DNA from 2 places in the Bradyrhizobium sp. JR4.1 genome. Region 1 is predicted to be linked to the other one. Evidence: riboswitches for the same ligand, from Rfam matches in the RefSeq annotation. Region 1 holds a riboswitch; the other holds the start of a gene.
The links. A riboswitch is a leader RNA that binds a small molecule or an ion and turns the genes downstream of it on or off. The one in region 1 is predicted to bind cobalamin.

Region 1 (9,994 bases):
AATGCCAGCTCTGTGGAGGTGAGCGCAGCTTCGACGCTGAAATCGCGCGTGCCGCTGCGCGGCTTGTCGGTCACGATTCCAGCCATCTCCTCCTGCGCCAGCGTGCCGGCGTCGACGACCTCCAGGCTGGAGCCCAGCTCACGCGCCAGCACCGAGATCGCGGCACCGCCGGAGGCGAAATTCGCCAGCATCGCGATGGTCACTTCTTGCGGATAGGCCGAGACGCCCTGCGCGACGATGCCGTGATCGCCGGCGAAGATGATGATCGGAACCCGGGCCGCGCGCGGTTGCTCGGTTGCTTGCAGGCCCGCAAGCTCAATCGCGAGCTGCTCGAGCCGGCCGAGCGCGCCGGTCGGTTTCGTCAGTTGCGCCTGTCGCGCCACCGCCGCGTCGCGATGGACTGCCGAAATATCAGGGCATTGTTGGGTGATCCATTCGGGGAGCATGCTGCCTCGCTTGCCTCACGGCCTGCGCTTGAGGATGTAACTGTCCATGATCCAGCCGTGCCGTTCGCGCGCCTCTTGCCGCACCGCGACGATACGCGGGCCGATCTCGGCCAGCGCGCCGGACATGACGATCTGATCGGCCATGCCGAGATAGGCGCCCCACCAGATGTGCAGGCCTTCCGGATCAAGCGACTGGAACGCCGTGCCGCCGTCGAGCATCACCACCACTGTATCGACACCTTGCGGCCAGCCGCCATCGCGCAAGCGACGGCCGGTCGTGACCAGAAATGGCTCGCCGATATCGTTGAGCGGCAGCGCATGCGCCGCGCACAGCGCCTGGATCGAGGTGATGCCGGGAACGACCCTGATGTCAGGCAAGGGATCGAGCCGCCGCGCGATGCGCAGCGAGGAATCATAAAGCGAGGGATCGCCCCAGATCAATATTGCGACATTGCCCTCGCCTTCGAGATGATCTGCGATCGTCTGCGACCAGGCAGCGGCCACGGCATCGTGCCAATCGTCCACGCCCTTGCGATAGTCCGCTTCAGCGGCGTCGCGGACGGGCAGATCGAACTCGGCAATGCGCGTCGTGTCGCTGGCGAGCACATCGGCGCAGATCGTCCGCCTGAGATCGGCGAGATCGGACTTGGCCGTCCCCTTGCGCGGGATCAGGACGAGATCAGCCGCGTTGATGGCAGTAATCGCGGCGCGCGTGAGCTGCTCGGGATCGCCGCAACCGATGCCTATCAGGGAGAGCGTGAGCATCGTGCCTGCGAAGGGCGGCCATGACGGCCGCCCGTTCGCTTGTCACTTAAGCCGCGTTGTGCAAACGCGGGGTGACGAGGCCGGGCGCGGTGACGCCGCGCAACGACTTCGCCAGCGCCAGCACGCCGAGATCGGCGAGCGGCTCGATCACGATGACCAGCGCATAGGACGCCGCGAAGGTCGCGATGTTGACGAGGTTGGTCGCGCCAAAACCGGCGCCATAGACCGCCCAGAACGCCACCCAGGCGATGACGCCCGCCTGATAGGTCGTCGAAAGCGCCAGCGCCTGGCGATACTTCAGATCGACATAGGCCGTGTTGCGCGCAATGATCCGCGTGGCGATCGCCTGGATCCCGAACAGCGGCACCAGCAGCGTGGTGACGTTCATGCCATATTGCGGCAGGTCGGGCGGCTCGAAGAAGATGCCCTGGAACAGCAGGCCGAACGCGAGGCCGAAGGCCGCAGGCGCAGCGCCAAACAGCAGGAACAAGGTCGAGCCGAGGATGAAGTGCACCTCGGAGACGCCGACGGGGAAGTGCGGCAGGATCTCGAAGAAGATAAACACGAGTCCCGTGGTGGCGAGCGTCCGCGCCGCGAACGACGTGATGCCCTGCTCGCGCACGGTCTCGACCGCGAGCTTCAAGGCAACACCGCCGACGGCGATGCCGGTTGCGTAACTCAGCACGAGCTTGGCGTCCGAGACTAGTCCGGGTTCGATATGCATGGCTCAGATCCTTCTTGCCGTCACACCCGACGGCCTTGGCCTCAAAACGTGCACGGCCGGTCTCCTGGCTCGCGGTTCACTGGGAGTCTCCGGCCTTCCCGGGCCTTGCGGCCCAGTGGCTGATCGAAGTCCCTCACCGCTTACAGTCGCGGGGGCGGCTGGGGTTTTGAGCGCCGCAACTGGGTCCGCCCATCCCCATTCCCGATTATGCTCCGGCGCTTTGCGCCGCGTCGAGCACCATGCCTCTCCTGTGTGCCCCTTTCGCCGGCCGGGCGTCAAGGGGCGAAGGGCGGACGAGGCGGTCATGACGGATAATCCCCCGCCAGCGCGCCGAACAGGATCACGGCCGCCGTCGAGGCCGCCCCGCCCCGCGCAAGTTGCTCGGCAAGTTCCGAAATGGTGGTGCGGACCAACCGCTCATCGGGACGGCCGAGCGATTCGGCAAACACCGCCGGAGTGGTTGGGGAGAGGCCGTGCTCGATCAATTTGACGACAAGCGCCGGGAACGTCCGCCGGCCCATATAGACCACGGTCGTCGCCTCCGGATCGGCCAGCGCCACCCAATTGAGATCTGGCGGCAGCTCGCCGGTGACGTCCGCCCCGGTCACGAACTGCACGCGGCGGGAGGTGTGACGCCGGGTCAGCGGAATGCCGGCTTGCGCGGCGGCGACACAGGCCGAGGTGACGCCGGGAATGATCTCGAAGCCGATGCCCGCTTCGCGCAGCGTCTCGAGCTCCTCCTCGAGCCGGCCAAAGATGCCAGCATCGCCCGACTTCAACCGCACCACGCGCGCGCCCGTTACGGCATAGTCGACCAGCAAGCGGTTGACATGGTGCTGCTTGGTCGAGGGCCGTCCCGCCCGCTTCCCCACCGCGACGAGATTGGCGCCGGGCCGGGCCAGATCGAGGATCGCGCCCGAAGCAAGATCGTCATAGAGCACGACGTCGGCCTCGCGCAGGCGCGCGGCTCCCTTGAGCGTGAGGAGCTCGGGATCGCCGGGGCCGGCGGAGACGAAGGAGACAAAACCGCTCACCGGTCCTCCGCGATCAGATGGAAGAACGCGCCGGTGGCTTGTCCCCGGCGCGAGCCGGTCTCGGCGATGACGGCGCCTGTCGCGTCGTGCACGACCGCCAGCGGCGTGTCGGGCTGCGCGAGGATCGTCGAATAGTGGAATTCATGGCCACGCAGGCGTGCACCCGCCCGATGCCCCGGCATCGGCGCTGTGAGCTCGGCGAGGCGATAGCCCAGATGCATGCGGCGCTTGGCAAAGCTTGTTTCCAGGCCGAGCAGGCCCGTCATCTCGTGGCTGATGCCGTCGGCGTCGGTCAAAGCGGTGCCCAGCACCATATAGCCTCCGCACTCCCCGTGCACCGGGCGCGTTTCGGCGAATGCGCGCAATCCGCTGCGGAAGCGCGCATTGGCCGCGATCTTGCCGGCGTGCAGCTCGGGATAGCCGCCCGGCAGCCAGCACACATCGGCGCCCGGATCAGGGTCCTCATCAGCCAGCGGCGAGAATGTCGATATCTCCGCACCCGCCGCGCGCCACGCTTCCAGCATATGCGGATAGACGAAGGAGAACGCGGCGTCACGGGCCAACGCAATGCGCTGACCGGGCGGCGTCACGTTGACGCCGCTCGCGGCAGGTTGCGGGGACCAGGTGGCGGCCGAACGCAGCACTGCGTCGAGATCGACATGCTCGGCGACAAAGCGCGCAGCCTCGTCGATCAGCTTGCCGATTTCCGCCTGCTCCTCGGCCTGCACCAGCCCGAGATGTCGCTTCGGCAGGCTGATCTCGGCGTGTCGCGGCAGCGCACCGAACACGGCGATGCCGACATCCAGCAGCGCACGGCGCACGAGGGCTTCGTGGCGTGGACTCGCAACGCGATTGAGCACGACGCCTGCGAGGCGAACACCCGCGCGGTAATCGCGAAGGCCTGCGGCGATCGCCGCCGCCGTCTGTGCCTGTCCCGAGGGATCGATCACCAGCAGCACCGGCCAGTCCAGCATCTCTGCAATGTCGGCGGTCGCTCCGGTGCCGCAGACGCCGCGCGCGGCGACGCCGTCGAACAGACCCATCGAGCCTTCGGCCAGCACGACATCGGCGTCAATGCCGCGGCTGACGAGATGCGAGATTGTCCCGCGATCCATCGCCCAGCTGTCGACGTTGACCGAGGCGCGTCCCGTAGCGGCTGCATGAAACGCGGGATCGATGTAATCGGGGCCGCTCTTGAAGCACTGCACCCGCAATCCGCTGTTGCGCCAGGCGCGGGCGAGCGCCAGCGTCAGCGTCGTCTTGCCGACGCCGGAGGCCGGGGCGGAGATGACGAGCCCTGCTGCCATCACGACACCTCCGGAAAGCGCGGCTCGGCGCCGACCGGCCGGTAGCGGCGGTCGTAATCGGCGGCATAGAGACGGCTCTCGGAGAAATCCGCCGAGCCCAGCGTCTTGCCCACCAGGATCAATGCGGTGCGCTCCATCTCGCTGCCGACAGCAGCGTCGAGTGTTGCGAGCGTGGCGCGGACGATGCGCTGGTCGGGCCAGCTCGCACGCCAGACAATCGCGACCGGGCAATCCGCGCCGTAATGCGGCGTCAGCTCGGCGACGACCTTGTCGAGCAGATGGATCGACAGATGGATGGCGAGCACCGCGCCGGTGGCGGCGAAGGCGGCGAGGTTCTCGCCTTCCGGCATCGCGCTGGCGCGGCCCGGCGTGCGCGTCAAAATCACCGTCTGGGCAAGGCCGGGCAGCGTCAGCTCGGCCTCCAGCGCAGCCGCGGCGGCCGAGAAGGAGGGAACACCAGGCGTCACCGTGTAGGGAATGTCGAGCGTGCGCAGGCGGCGAAGCTGCTCACCCATCGCCGACCAGATCGAGAGATCACCGGAATGCAGCCGCGCAACGTCCTTGCCATCAGCATGTGCGGCGGCGATCTCCGCGACGATCTCCTCGAGCGACAGCGGCGCGGTGTTGACGATCCGCGCACCGGGCGGGCAATGCGCCAGCACGCCTTCGGGCACCAGCGAGCCGGCATAGAGGCAAACCGGACAGACGGCGATCAGGTCGCGGCCGCGCAATGTCAGCAAGTCAGGGGCGCCCGGCCCTGCCCCGATGAAATGCACCGTCATGCGCCGTCTCCCTCCGCGATCGCCGCGGTCGCGGTGCGATCCTGCGAGACCACCCGCGTCGCAATCAATCGCGCGCGAGGTCCAGCCACCGCGAGAGCCGCCGCTTCGGCGACCGATCCCGTCCCGAATTTTTCGGCAACGAGTTTTGATTGGGTCGGCGTGTCGATGCCGGCCAGCATTTCGGCGGCGACCGCCTTGATCGGCACGCCGCATTCGCGCGCGAGCTGCTTCAACACCTCCGCGTCGGCCCTGTCGCTGACCGTTGCCAATGCTGCGAGGCCCTCGGGACCGCCGGCCGCCAGAAGCGCCTCATGCAGCGAGGCCAGCGTGACATCCTTTTTGAATCCGAGCCCGGCGACCTTCATCGGACCGCACTCCATTGCACCACGGGCCGCACCGCCTCCCAGGACCGGTAGCGGCCGAGCGGAGTGGCATGCGCAAGCTCGACCCGGATCAAGTCGCCGCCGTGGCGCTGGTGCAGCTCACCCAGCAGCGCTTCCGTCTCCAGCGTCACTGCATGGGCAACCAATCGCGTTCCGGATGCGAGCCGCGACCAGACGGCGTCGAACATCGCGATGTCGAGCCCGCCGCCGATAAACACGGCGTCAGGCCCGTCCAGCGCAGCAAGGGCTTCAGGCGCCTTTCCCGCGATGACTGTGATCCGATGCGCCAACCCGAACGCCGCTGCGTTGTTGCGAATGTTCGCGGCGCGATCCTCGCGCGCCTCGACGGCGATCGCCGTCCCGCCGCTCAGCGCCCACTCGACCGAGATCGAGCCGGAGCCAGCACCAATGTCCCACAGCCGTTCACCGGGACGCGGCGCCAGCGCCGAGAGCGCAAGCGCACGGACCGGACGCTTAGTGATCTGGCCGTCATGGACGAAGAGTTCGTCCGATAGTCCCGAGCTGCGGGGAAGGCCCTGCGCTCCTCTCGCCTCCACGGCCACCGCGACCAGAGTTCCGGCAAGACGGTCTGCGAAGCTATCGGCGCGATGCGCGTCGATACTTTCGCGCGGCCCGCCAAGCGCGGTGAGCGTCCAGAATGCCGAGGCACCCCATCCGCGCGCCGTCAGCCATTTCGCGAGATCGCCGGCCGCCTTCGCGTCGCGCACGAGGCAAATGATGCGTGCACCGTGCGCCAGATGTGGCACGAGGCGCTCGAATGGCGCGGCATGGAGACCAAGACAGGCAATCGCTTCAAGGCGCCAGCCTAGTCGCGCGGCGGCGAGCGAGAATGTCGAGGGAGCCGGATGCGCGATCCATTCGTCGCCATGGAGCTTCTCGGCAAGGCTCGCGCCGGCGCCAAACCAGAACGGATCGCCGGAGGCGAGCACCGCAGTCGGACGGCCGCGGCAGCTCAGCACGACATCTGCATCGAATGGCACCGGCCATGGACGGCCGCACCCGGTTACACCGGCCAGTGCAAGATGCCGTTCACCGCCAAAGACAGTTTCAGCATCATCGAGCGCCTTTCGGCTTGCTTCGGACAGCCCGGCAAGGCCATCTTCGCCGATACCGATGATGGTCAGCCAGGGATCAGCCATGACACGCGCCCTCATTTTGGGCGGAACGGCCGACGCGAGCCTGCTCGCGACGGAGATCGCGCGCGCCGGCATCGACGCCGTGTATTCCTACGGCGGCCGCACACGTGCGCCCGCCGGTCAGCCGCTGCCGACCCGCATCGGCGGTTTTGGTGGCGTCAGCGGTCTTGCCGATTACATCCGACGCGAAGACATCACGCATGTGGTCGATGCGACGCATCCCTTTGCCGCCGAGATGAGCCGCAATGCGGTCGCGGCATGCGCGGAAACTGGCACGCCGCTGATCGCTCTCGAACGTGCGCCCTGGACCAAAGCGCCCGGCGACGACTGGATCGAAATATTTGATGTCAACGCCGCGGTCGCCGCACTGCCGGAGGCGGCGGCAAATGTGTTCCTCGCCATCGGCCGCCAGCACATCGCACCTTTCGCGACAAAGCCGCAGCACGCCTACACGCTGAGATTCGTCGATCCGCCCGAAGCGCCGCTCCCCTTTGCCGCGGACGTCATCGTGTCGCGCGGGCTGTTCACGCTTGAGGGCGAGCTGGAGATGATGCGGGCGCGAGGCATCACCCGGATCGTTGCCCGCAATTCGGGCGGCGACGGCGCGCGCGCCAAGATCGACGCTGCGCGGGTGCTCGGCCTGCCCGTGATCATGATCGCGCGACCGCAACTGCCGGAACGATTGCGGGTCGAGAGCGTGGCCGAGATCATGCAGCGGCTCGGTCATCGCACCTGCCTCGGCGCATAGACCCAGCGGCCGACGCGGCGTGTCTGCGAGTTGCCGACGATCACCAGCGTGCGCATGTCGGCCATTTCGGGTGTCGCTTCGTTCAGCCTGACGGTCTCGATCCTTTCATCGGCGGCGCTGATCGCGCGCGCGAAGATCACGAGGCGCTCGCCACAGCCGGCCTCGTTCAGCACTGCGAGCGCACGGCCAAATCCTTCCGGCCGGCTCGCCGAGCGCGGATTATACATCGCAATGGCAAAATCGGCTTCCGCGGCGAGCCGCAGGCGCTTCTCGATCACCGCCCACGGCTTGAGATTGTCGGAGAGATTGATCGCACAGAAATCATGGCCGAGCGGCGCGCCGGCGCGCGCGGCGGCCGCCAGCATCGCGGTGATGCCGGGCAGCACACGGATCGGCAGCTCCCGCCATTGCGGCGCCTGTTCGAGCGCCTCGAACACGGCGGAGGCCATCGCGAAGACACCGGGGTCGCCGGAGGACACGATGACGACTTGCCCGCCTTCGGCCGCGAGCCGCAACGCCTCGCTCGCGCGCTGTAATTCTTCGCGATTGTCGGAGGGATGCAGCTTGAGTCCCCGTCGCGGCGGCACACGCGCGACATAGGGTGCGTAGCCCAGAATGTCGGTCGCGGCGGCAAGCGCGGCGGAGACTTCGGGCGTCACCAGCGCATCGCTGCCCGGCCCAAGTCCCGCGATGGTCAGCGTGCCCGTCATTCGGCGGCGTCCGGATGCCGGCCCTTGCCGTGCACGAGCACGATCGCGAAATAGGGACAATCGGCAGCATCGATATCCGCGAGCCGCACCACGCGTTCGCCCGGCATGGTGCCGCGCTCGACCAGCCACGCGTCGTCCAGCCGTCCGGCGGACGCGAGCGCACGGCGCACCTTTGCGAGATTGCGCCCGGTCTTCATGATCACGAGCGCATCGGAATCGCGCATGCGGCGTTCGAGCTCGGCCTCGGCGAGCGTGCCCATGAGCACCGTCGTCACGTCATCACCGAGCGCGATCGGCTGTCCCACGCCATTCCAGCAGCCGACCATGCCGGGAATGCCGGCGATCACCTCGATCTTGACGCGGCCCTGCAGGCGCGCGTGCAGATGCATGAAAGAGCCGTAGAAGTAGGGATCGCCCTCGCAGAGCACGACCAAGTCGACTGCGCGCGCCAGCCGCGCCAGACGTTCCGACCATTCGTCGTAGAAGCCGGCAAGCAGCTGGACATATTCAGGCGTGTCGAAGGCGATCTCGGTCGTAACAGGATATTCCATGGGATATTCGGTGACGTCGGTAGCCAACATGCCCTCGACGATGCGGCGCGCCTGGCCGGGCCGACCCTTCTTGCGAAAATAGGCGACATGCCTGGCGCCGCGCACCGTGCGATCGGCGCGCACGCTCATCATATCGGGATCGCCGGGGCCGAGACCGCAGCAGATGATGCGTCCCATCGCTATTCGCTCCGGCTCGCCAGCGCGTTCACGGCGGCGACCGTGATCGCGGAACCGCCGAGGCGGCCCTCGACCGTCAACGCGGCGACCTTCGGATCGGCCATCAGCGCAGCCTTGGATTCGGCCGCGCCGACAAAGCCGACGGGACAGCCGATGATCGCCGCAGGCCGCGGGCAGTCCCGGTCCTCCAGCATGTTGAGGAGGTGAAACAGCGCGGTCGGCGCGTTGCCGATCGCTACGATCGCGCCGTCGAGATGTGGGCGCCATAGCTCCAGGGCAGCAGCCGAACGAGTGTTGCGCATGGACTGCGCGAGCGCGGGAACGGTCTCGTCGCCCAGCGTGCAGATGACGGCGTTGGCCGCGGGAAGCCGCGCGCGCGTAATTCCTTCGGAGACCATGCGCGCGTCGCACAGGATCGGTGCGCCCTTCTGCAAGGCCGCGCGCGCCGCGACCGCCATGCCTGATGTGAAGCGGATATGCGCTTCGAGGCCGACCATGCCGGCGGCATGGATCATCCGCACCACCACCTGCTCCTCGTCCGGCGTGAAGCGCGCAAGATCGGCTTCAGCCCGGATGGTCGCAAAGGATTGCCGGTAGATCGCCGCGCCGTCGGTCTCGTACGAGTGCGGCATCAGTGCCCTCCCATCAGGATGGAGGGATCTCGGACAATGTCGTCGCGGTTCAGCCCACGCAGGATGGGCTCATCGCGTGTCGACCCGGCGCGCACGAGGTCGAAGCCGGCGCCGGTCGCGACCAGAGTGATGGCGGCGGGACCGGAATGGGCGCAGCCTTTGGCACAGCCGGAGACGTGGAGCCGTGCGGCCGCGCCGATGTTCGGGGCCAGGGCCGCGGCAAGGCCACGCGTATCGGCATGCGCCTCGCGACAGCGTGGCGCGCCGCTGCAGGCGATGACGCGCAGTGCGGGATCGTAGGCCTCGGTGATAAGACCGGTCACGTTCGGCATGGCGCGCTTGCCTTCGCTCAAAACCATCCGCCATGGCGTCATGCGCAGCGCATGCCCGCAACCGGCGAACTGGTTGAGCGTCGCATGCGCCATCTGCCCGAAGGCGACCCCGACCATCGCACCTTGCGCATAGAGGCCGGGACGCGCCGTGGCCATGATCGGCGCCGGCTCGGCCTCGCCGCGCAATGCCGCCGGCAAGATTGCACCGGCTGAAAGATGCGCCGCCATCCGCCCTCGCCCCCCTCT
Region 2 (9,994 bases), on a different contig from region 1:
CGGTGACATCGTCGTAGATCAGCGTGCCATCTTTGACGTAGTGCTGAGCGGTGCGCTGGTAGTCATCGTTATGCGCGAACTCATAGCCCGTGCCGACAACATCCATCCCCAGGTCCTCGTAGGCGCCGATGACGTGGCGAGGACGTAAGCCGCCGACGAACAGCATTACAGTCTTGCCTTCGAGCCGCGGCCGGTATTTCGCGGTCACCTTATCGACAAGCGGCTGATACTTGGCGATGACCCGCTCGGCGCCTTCCTTGATCTTGTCATCGAAGAAGCTTGCAATCTTGCGCAGCGACTCCGCGATTTTTGACGGCCCGAAGAAGTTGTACTCGCACCAGGGAATTCCGAATTTTTCCTCCATATGCCGTGAGATGTAGTTCATCGAGCGATAGCAATGCAATATGTTGAGCTTCGCCTTCGGCGTCGCCTCCAATTCAGCGAGAGATCCATCCCCGGACCACTGGGCGATGACGCGCAGGCCCATTTCTTCGAGCAGGATCCGAGAGGACCAGGCATCGCCGCCGATGTTGTAGTCGCCGATGATCGCAACGTCATATTGCGTCGACTCAAATTTAGAGCTGGCCTCTGGGGCGCTCTTGTCGAAGATCCAATCTCGAACGGCGTCGTTCGCGATGTGATGGCCGAGCGATTGTGACACGCCACGAAACCCCTCGCACCGCACCGGCACGATGGTTTTGCCGCCATATTCCTTTGACTTTGCTCTCGAGACTGCCTCGATATCGTCGCCGATCAAACCGATCGGACATTCGGACTGAATGGTGATGCCCCTGTTGAGAGGAAATAGCTCCTGGAGCTCGTCGATGAGTTTGGTAATCTTTTTATCGCCGCCGAACACGATATCCTTTTCCTGGAAATCGGAGGTGAACTGCAGTGTCACGAAGGTGTCAATGCCGGTCGTGCCGATGTAGTAGTTGCGCCGCGAGCCCCATGAGTACTGACCACAACCGACCGGACCGTGGCTGATGTGGATCATGTCCTTGATCGGCCCCCAGACCACGCCCTTGGAGCCCGCGTAGGCGCAACCACGGATGGTCATCACGCCCGGAATGGACTTGATATTCGACTTGACGCCACAATCCGACTTTCCCGCCTCGTGAACACTGAGATGCTTGGCGCGCCTTTTGGCGGTCTTCTCTGGGTAGACCTTCAACACCTCATCGATTAGCTGCTTGTTGCGCGCCTTGATCTTAGCGACGCTCTGGGTAGTTGCTCGGCTCATACAAATTTCCTTTCGATTGTCGTCTCAAATCAAGAAGCGACGCTTCTCCGGCAGACCGACGGATTTCCGATCCGGCGTTCAGGTGTACAGCGTGCAATCTCCGTGACCGGTCCTACCGATCGCAACTTCGCTGTCTTCTGGATCATGCGGCAGCGGTCGTCCACGATCTTGTAGTTCGTCTCGGCTGAGCGCTTGCGAGCGCCGTGTGTGTGACGCTGTTGATTTGTCGACGGGATCGCTGACCACGACGCGTCTCGGTGAAGTCATGCCTGCTCTCCAGCGGTTGGACATATCGGCTTCTTTACTCACTGCCTGCCATCAGGGGCGTGTCCCTCTGCATGTTGATGCAAAGGGCTAACAGCCGCCTGTTGCGCAGGGGTCTGCAACGAGTGTGCCAGCGCGGGCTCAATACAAAAACCCACGTCTGTAGAGCTAGATAGCTGGTAGGACGCGGATTGTTAGAAACCTGACCCTGTCTGGCACCGACAGGCGTACCCGCTAGCGCCGTGTCTGAAACAAAACAAGCAAGTGCGCTCTCCGCGAAATCGACGCCGCCAAAGATAGGTTGTTCGCCGCATTGAAGGTCGAGTCAGGGACGAAGAAAGATATCGCCAAGGAGACATCGCTCACCTTGGACATCACCGAGCACCGGCATTTCGGGTTGGATCATCGCTGCCATGGTCGCGCTTTCCGCTTTGATGAGCATGTCCGCCGGACTTGTCTGAATGATCCCGCTGGCCGCGGCGTACCTTCTGCCAACCATCATCGCCTTCAAGTTTCGGCATCACTACGCCTGGGCGTTGGCCATCCTGAACGTCGTCTTTGGCTCCCCCGTGCTCGGCTGACTTGGGTTCTTCGTGCGGGCGCTGATTCCTCTTTGGAATCGGCATTGGCCGCCAGGTCACAGCATTCGGCACCCGGCCTGGCGAAGACTCCAGCCGGGGATCCGGCGCAACGGTGCCCAATTACGATCTGCGCTCCGTATGGAAGCTGCCCGTCTTGCAAGCCGAGATCTTCGCCTTCGAAAGAGAGAGAGCCCGGTGGAATCAGCCGTGACCATCAAGCTGCATTGCGCGCCGTCCTCGCTTCTGAAGCGACGAGTTGGCTGCACTCAGCCGCCAGTCGGTTCACGCCCTCGCGTTCGACCTGCTCACGACCCCTTTTGACCTTCTCGCGCTCCTGCTGGAGCGCTTCGGTCTCTCGGGCGACCTCCGCGTCCTTGCTCGCCCAGGTGTTCCCGGAACCGCTGGCGGCTCTCGGTGAGAAAAGGGACGGCGAGGGATTCAGTTAGCCGAATCCCATGGTTGCAGATCGGGCACTGCAGAGTGGGTTCATGAGCGCATCTGGCCGCCGTCGCGTTAGATGTCATGCCCCCTCACCTTTCGGCAACTCCTCGGCCTGAATAAACGTGATCCGGCCCGCTCTGCCGCGCTTCCGATGTCGCTTTACCGTTATTTCGACGTCCTGGTCGAACGCTGTCAGCATACGCAGCAGTTTTACCACCGAAACCAGCCTGAACTGGCCCCGAAGCAGCTTGGACAAGTTGGGCTGCTTCACGCCCACCAGTTTCGCGGCTTGGGCCTGCGTCATCTTCCGCTCCGCCATCAACCGTTTCAGTTGTACGACGAGGGCTGCCTTGAGTTGGTGCTCGTGGGCATTCGGCAGGCCGAGATCAGTAAAAATGTTGCCGGAGCCCCGACTGTGGGCGGGCAGCTTCTTCTTCGCGCTCATCATCAGGCTGGTTTTTTCCTTGTGGATCGCTTCGGTGTCGCGCAGGCGCTGTCGAAGAGATGCCCCTTCTGCGAGGCTAGTTCGTCCCTGATGCTGATCAGCGCTCTAAAGAGCTGCTGATCGGCTCGGGTGAAGGTCAATTTGAACGCTCTACCGGGCTCGAGTGCCTTCGGAGATTTAGCTTAATTTGTTGTGGGGTTTGCTCGTCTTGGAGGACGGCACACAGGCGGGGAGCACGTATTGTGTGAGGCTAAGAGTATTGACAGTAATTCGTGCGTCCGAGCGCCTGCTGAAATCAGTGTAAGACACGGGTCACTTCCATAGAAGAGTTTCTGGCCAATCTGTGAACTCCAACTCGAAGCTACGCAGGCCAGTGAGTTTGGTCGTAAATTTAAGGGTCTTCCCTGAAAGGGCTGCCAATGAGCCAGACGCGAAGTTGAATACTGCTGTACCGGAAGCTGCGACCGCGATTCCTTGCTCGCCTTCTAAGCTAGAGAAGCCGGTCGCCTCGGAGAGTTGCCCAATTGCAACTCCCTCCGGCGCGCCGTGAAATTCCAGGGACGCCAAGTATGTTCCCTTGTCAGCAGCCCACTCGCTAACCGACACCGCTGTAATCCCCGGGTCGCTGCCATCCGTGATCCGACAGCCATATTGAACCGTGAGAACGACCCGCTCATTGCGAACTCCGACGGGCTCTCGATCGGCGGCGGTGATCGTGCACGCGTACCGCCTTGTATCCGCAACCGCGCCCGTGCTTGGCCCGAACAACTCGATAGCGGAACATAACACAAAAGCGAGAACGGATCTTATCATTCGGCTGCACCTGGTCTGGAATATCGTTCGCCTGCTCTGTACAATCTGACGCTACGGCCGATTCAAGCTTCTTCGATCGCTCTGTCGGACGAAGGACACTCACCACGACCGCGGTGTCGCACAAAGAGGCGAGCGGTTTCCCCTGGCCCCTGGATGGGTGCCCGAACCATTTCACTGCGGCGCTCACGGCGCGCAGACAGCACGTCGGTGAACTAACGCTATGGACCGATGCCTTTCAGCTCAGCGGCAGCCATGAGGGGTGCGACGAGCCGCGGCGTCGGAGCGCTACGCTCCTGACGCAGGCGCAGGCGTTCTGTGGGCGGATGCCATTTCCGCTTCCATGACCCGCGGCACAGGTCCCGAATTTCGCTTCAGTGTCAATGTAAAAGGAAACGTGGTCGCTAGGAGCCGTTCAAAGGCAGACTGACGTTCAAGCAGACGCTCTTCGAGGATCTTACGCTCGAGATCACTTAGCTCGCTTTGAAGCCGTCTGCGACAGCGCCAAATGTCATTCCGCACGTATCTGATCTCATTCAAGCGATCGTCAATCGAAGCCATCATGGATACGGTATCCAACTTGAACCAGCCATGGACAATGGTCAATCACGTCCTGTCGTAAGACGCCGATGAGATCTCACGACCTGGCAATCTGCGGACACGATGTCACGATTTCGTCCCAGCACGTTCTCTTTGTATCGCAGTCTTTCAACGCAAGAGCACGAAGTGATGACTCCTTCTGCAGAAATTCAGCTTTTTTGCCATCAACGCGCAGGATTTCAAAAGCTGCCGTTCGTCCGCGAGTCGGCCGAATAGCTATCTTATTCCAACCAACACCCGGCCAGATCAGGTATCAGGCCGCCCATTCAAGCTGGTGTCGAATGGGAGTAGGAGTAATCGGACGGTCGCACCGTCCAACTCTGGGCAACCGCGCCTTTCAGATTTGAGATCAGCAATTGCCATGCCAGCGAACTTCAGGTGGGATTGAAGACAGGCCATGTTCAGACTCGGGGCTCGTCTGTTACAAACGAGCGGGATTTTGCGGCGGCGGCGCGCCAGAGCGGCCGGACATCAGTCGGAGAGACTTTAGTCGGCAGGGCTCGGCGAATCGTGAGCGACGCAAGCGCTGGGCGCCTCGGCTCAGTGTCTCGTGCGCAGATCTTATTACCTGCCAACCCGCGTGCGGCCCGCAAGCTGGCAATTTGATCTCATCACAAAAGTTTCAGCCGGGACTGGAGCTTGTCGCATCTGGGACACTGAATGTAGTCATCAAACCAGGACATCCGACTTTGTTTGTTCGCCCGGACTCGTCACCGAAATCAGTAGCTTGCATGTCAGATGCAACTGGCATCCCAGTTGCTATTGCCCAGTAACACCGTAAGCGCTGAGTGCGACAGCGGTGTAAGACGGATACATCAGCTTTGCGGGAGCGTATTGGGCACCCAATCGCTTGATGGAGCACCGATGCGGCCACCGGACAGCTTACCCTTTTGCGGTACACCTGTTGTTGTCAGATCGACCAGCAAGATTAGTCTGATCTACCAACACGACCGCCGTGATCTAGCTCAAAGCGAACTCGCCAATCAAATATGGGCCGAAAGCTTCGTGGACGAACGCCGGCAGCGAGCACCTCGAAAGGCACAGCTTGATGCAGCCTCGCGTCAGAAGATCCGGTGCATGCTGCGCCGGCCCGTCGAGGGAACGGGGGCTCGCATCGCTTTCGACTGTTTCCTTGATTAACAATCAGAACTGATGAGGCGGGGGTATGAACAAATCGATCCGGGAGCTTCGGCTTTAGCTGAAGCATCTGTTTTGGCGATCGGGCTGCTGATGTCGTCAGGAGCTAACGCCGACGATGATCTGATGAGAACCGCCAAGGAGATCTTCCATCCGATTCCCTCAGTCGTTCCTGAGGTAAAGAACAATCCAATCACGCATGAAAAGATTCAGCTTGGCAAGATGCTGTTCTTCGATCCGCGGCTATCGGCAAGCGAGATCATCAGCTGCAATACGTGCCACAATCTCGCCACCGGCGGAGTCGATGCCGGTCCGACCTCCGTCGGTCACGGCTGGAAGGTCGGCCTACGTCGGGCCCCCACCCTCTACAATGCAGTGTTCAATACGGCGCAATTCTGGGACGGACGCGCCGTGGACCTCAAGGCGCAAGCCACCGGCCCTGTGCAGGCGAGTGCCGAAATGAATGCGACTCCGGATCATGTGCTCGACACCTTGAACTCAATGGCAAGCTATGTCGACTTGTTCAAAAACGCTTTCCCGAACGAAGCGAGACCGGGTCACCTTCGAAGGCTTTTGAAGCAACTCTCATTACGCCTGCGGCCCCATTCGATCAGTATCTGGGGGGCAATACACATGCTCTCAACGATCAGGAGAAGTCAGGCTTGGCGCTGTTTATGGAGAAGGGGTGCTCCACCTGCCACAATGGACGTCGGTGGACAGGCCTATTTCCCATTCGGCGCGATGAAAAAGCCGGACCCAAGGGTGCTTCCGGACGCCGACGGGGCCGGTTCGCGGTCACCAAGGCGGCCGCCGACGAATATGTCTTCCGCGCGGCGCCGTTGCGGAACGTCGCCTTGCGAGCCCCTTACTTCCATTCGGGTCAGGTTTGGAATCTGAAGCAAGCTGTTGCCTGATGAGTGAATTCCAGCTCGGCGCCAAGCTTAGCGATGAGGAAGAGAACGATATCGTAGCGTTTCTAAATTCGCTGACCCGGCGGCTGCCTAAGATCGAGTATCCGATACCACCCACGCGTACGAACACCACACCAGAGCCTTCTATAGACAAATAGGTTAACGCACCGGCCCCATGCGTTGGCTCCAGATGCGGTGCAACGACCCTGACCGATCTCGTGCACTAAAAAAACGCCCGGCCTCCTCGGGAGGCCGGGCGAAAGTCACGCCGGAGCGAGCTGCTTTATGAATCGCACCAGCTTTCGTCGGTAGGGAGGACTACCGGCGATCGATTTACGGCGAGGGCATTCGCCGTCAAACAACGAGGAGCGGAGATCGCTCCGCGCGAAATCTGGAGCCTCTTGCCTTCCACTCCTGTGGGAAATCTCAGGACTTGACCACCACTCGCCCGCTGTCCGGTTGGCAAGGCAGTGCCTTGCTCAAGCTGGGATCCTTCGCGCAACCGGTTTCGGTGCCGTGCCCTGAAACTCAAGCCGCCGTTTGCTTGGCGCAGCAGCATCCCCAAGCACCAACAGCGCTCGATTATCTTTCCCGAGCATCGTGCCAAAGCGCCAATTTTCGTATGACATTCCGTAAGGGCGGTAAAATTGATTGTTATGATGGCACACATCCACGCGATGGATAAATGAAACAGTCGGGCTGCGGTTCGCGTACAGCGTTAATGACTATGGAATATGTCACCTGATCGGCACGAAAGTTCCTTGATCTTCTGAACTGAGAACGCCAGCTACGTCTTCACATTGGGATCGAGATCGGTCTCTAGCTCAATGTCGATCGGAACATGAAGCAGCGAGCAGGAGGGAGCAACCTGAACACGGTCCCTACCCAGGTTTTGGACCAGAGGGGCAAGTTGGCGGAGCAGCGGCGGAAGATTGGAGCGCCACACGTTGCGACCATCGACGACGCCTAGCGAGACCACGAGATCTCTAGGAGCTGTGGCGACAATTGTGTCCAACTGGTCGGGCGCCCGAACCAGGTCCACATCAAGCCCGGCAACGGGCAAGGCCAAGGTTGTTTCAAGATTGTCGCCGATAGCCCCGAAATAAGTGGCCAGCATGATTTTAAGCGCCGGCACGGCCTTTGCGAAATGAGCATAGGCCCGGCGGACAGCCGCCCGAGATGCCTCATCCAGGTCCATCACTAGGGATTGCTCATCGAGCTGAACCCATTCAGCACCGCGCGAGGCTAGTTCGCGGAGAACATCGACATAGACTGGGAAGAGTCGATCAAGCAACGACAACGGATTGAATGCTGGATTTGAGCTTTTGCCGAGCTTCAGGAAAGTGACTGGGCCAACCAGGACGGGGCGCGTCTGCTAGCCGAGACTTTTTGCCTCCTCATACTCCTCGATCGGCTTTCGGGAGGAATACTTAAAGATTTGATCCTGGTGAAATTCCGGCACCATGTAGTGGTAGTTGGTATCGAACCACTTCGTCATCTCCTGCGCGGCTACGCCAGGCCCATGCTGAGCGTGACCACCGTCCTGAGCGCCACGTGCCATGGTCTTGAGCGACACAGGACAGTCGGTCCAGCCGTATACGTCGGGAATGGCACCGACCATTACGCTAGTATCGAGCACATGGTCGTAGAGCGAGAAGTGATTTGAAGGAATGACGGTCGCGCCGCGGGATTTCTGCCGTGCCAATTCGCGGCACGAAGTCCACTTCCCGCCTCGAGGAACTCGGCTGCGCTGGACTTTCCCGCCCAGTAGCTCTCGAGCGCGAACTTGAGCTCGCGTCGTGGGCCGATGCGTGACGTCCCCAGTGTGGCAACGGGAAGCGACCGAATAGACATAACTTAGACCCCATGATTGGGGGCAAAGGCCATGTCGGACGCGTGCAGCGAATGTCGCGTGAACGACAGCTGCTAGGCGCACCACCGGGACACCCCGCCCGTGGACGATATCTTGTCGAGGCAGGTCTCCTGGCTCGCGGGTCGTCGCTGCTGTCCGGCCTTCCCGAAGCCGCATGGCTTCAGTGACTTCGTTGGACAGCGGCTCGCCGTTCACAGTTGCGGGGACAGCGCTGGGATTACACCGGCTTCCCTCTTAGCTCCGGATCAAACGAAATCCGGAGACCACGACTTCCGGCATTATGCGGACGGGGATCGATGCGCCAACCTACCGAGCCTGGCTGCGATGTTGCCCAAGTCATTGCGAGCCGTACTAGGTAGGCTATGACAATCTGAGGCGAAATCGAGCGATGAAGGTTTCTCGACACGGGGCTGGCTATGCTGCCTTAGACGGGACACAGGTGTCAGGCACCGGACAGACGACCGCGCATTGCGGCGTGTCGCAATGGCCCTCGCACTCCGTACACTTCTTGGCGTCGATAACGTAAATGTCACGCTTGAGGCTGATCGCCGCGTTGGGACACTCGAACTCACATGCACCACAAACCGTACATTGCGAAGCGACGATCTTGTAAGCCATACCTTCCGACTCCTTTGGGCGAACGATGCGATTCGCGATCCCCTTCAAGGGCCGTGCCAAACAGACGCGTTCAATGCTGGGCAATTCGCGCAATTGTGCTGCCCGGGTCTGAGACCATGTTACATCTGCGACAGCAACAGGCCGTCTCAATTTCGAGCTATACGAGCCCTCGGACCCTGCACGAGAGCCAGTCGCGACTCAACCAGTGCGCGCTTCCAGGTTTGTCTGTCACGGCAGCGCGGGACCAACCGAGGCTCGACGATTCCGAACCGGCGGCGCGACTAAAAGCCGCGAGCCAACGCGTCTACGCCGGATCTCGGCAGACCTTCGGTCACACGCCCTGACCGGAGGTTTTTTGCAAACCTCGCTGATGGCTGCAACGTTATCTCCGCGGAACTGGCTGAGACTGGCCAAAAACAGTCTGTGCTACAAAACGCTCCGCGTCGGCGCTTCGGAGAGAAATGAAGTTGCGCTGGGAGGAGCGACACTGGCTTTGCAAAGTGACCGCCTATCAGCACGCCTGGTACAGTAGGCGCAGCAGTGCGGACGAGCGCTGGTCCGCTTTGCCTGGCCGTGCTTAGCCACCTGTCGTGCAACTATTTTGGACGAAGTGGAGGAGGGCTGAAGGATGATTGTGCAAATTGCTTCAGCGGCATGGCCTTTCCGAACAGATGGCCCTGCGCAAGGTCGAAGCCGAGTTCGGTCACAGCAATCAGGTCGGCCTCGCTCTCCACACCTTCGGCGACAGTGCGCACACTGTACTCTTTGGCTAGATCAACGATATGGCGGCACACCGTTCGCTTCAGGGCCCCATTTCCGCAACCAGAGATGAACTTCCGGTCTACTTTCAACTTCATGAACGGGAATTTCTCCACCCCCATGAGCTGCGGCCAATTGGTGCCAACATTGTCGATTGCAAGGCCAATGTTGTGAAAGCGAACCTCACGCGCGACCTCGATCAGGAGATCTAGGTTCTGGATGGCCTCCTTGCTCGCGATTTCAATCGTCAAGCCGCCGAAATCCGGGTGCGACGGCATGCGCTGACAGAGATCACGTACCCCCTGCGGGTCA

Region 2: it holds a riboswitch for cobalamin, as region 1 does, so the genes downstream of both, ABIB90_RS35770 (5-methyltetrahydropteroyltriglutamate--homocysteine S-methyltransferase) here and ABIB90_RS20625 (energy-coupling factor ABC transporter permease) in region 1, are expected to answer to the same signal.

Annotation. Positions count from the first base shown of each region.
Region 1 covers NZ_JBEPRY010000010.1:59,774-69,767, forward strand. Annotated here, with positions in the region: gene cobT (nicotinate-nucleotide--dimethylbenzimidazole phosphoribosyltransferase) at 1-446, opposite strand, end outside; gene cobF (precorrin-6A synthase (deacetylating)) at 462-1,211, opposite strand; gene ABIB90_RS20625 (energy-coupling factor ABC transporter permease) at 1,258-1,935, opposite strand; cobalamin riboswitch at 1,973-2,192, opposite strand; gene cobA (uroporphyrinogen-III C-methyltransferase) at 2,238-2,969, opposite strand; gene ABIB90_RS20635 (cobyrinic acid a,c-diamide synthase CobB) at 2,966-4,276, opposite strand; gene cobM (precorrin-4 C(11)-methyltransferase) at 4,276-5,058, opposite strand; gene ABIB90_RS20645 (cobalamin biosynthesis protein) at 5,055-5,423, opposite strand; gene ABIB90_RS20650 (bifunctional cobalt-precorrin-7 (C(5))-methyltransferase/cobalt-precorrin-6B (C(15))-methyltransferase) at 5,420-6,601, opposite strand; gene ABIB90_RS20655 (cobalt-precorrin-6A reductase) at 6,600-7,346, shown strand; gene cobJ (precorrin-3B C(17)-methyltransferase) at 7,322-8,056, opposite strand; gene ABIB90_RS20665 (precorrin-2 C(20)-methyltransferase) at 8,053-8,784, opposite strand; gene ABIB90_RS20670 (precorrin-8X methylmutase) at 8,787-9,416, opposite strand; gene cobG (precorrin-3B synthase) at 9,416-9,994, opposite strand, start outside.
Region 2 covers NZ_JBEPRY010000029.1:52,771-62,764, forward strand. Annotated here, with positions in the region: gene nifD (nitrogenase molybdenum-iron protein alpha chain) at 1-1,243, opposite strand, end outside; gene ABIB90_RS35755 (superinfection immunity protein) at 1,969-2,088, shown strand; gene ABIB90_RS35760 (helix-turn-helix domain-containing protein) at 2,609-2,977, opposite strand; partial or broken gene ABIB90_RS35765 (cytochrome-c peroxidase) at 5,537-6,590, shown strand; partial or broken gene ABIB90_RS35770 (5-methyltetrahydropteroyltriglutamate--homocysteine S-methyltransferase) at 7,223-8,286, opposite strand; cobalamin riboswitch at 8,389-8,588, opposite strand; gene ABIB90_RS35775 (4Fe-4S binding protein) at 8,720-8,923, opposite strand; gene ABIB90_RS35780 (EAL domain-containing response regulator) at 9,520-9,994, opposite strand, start outside.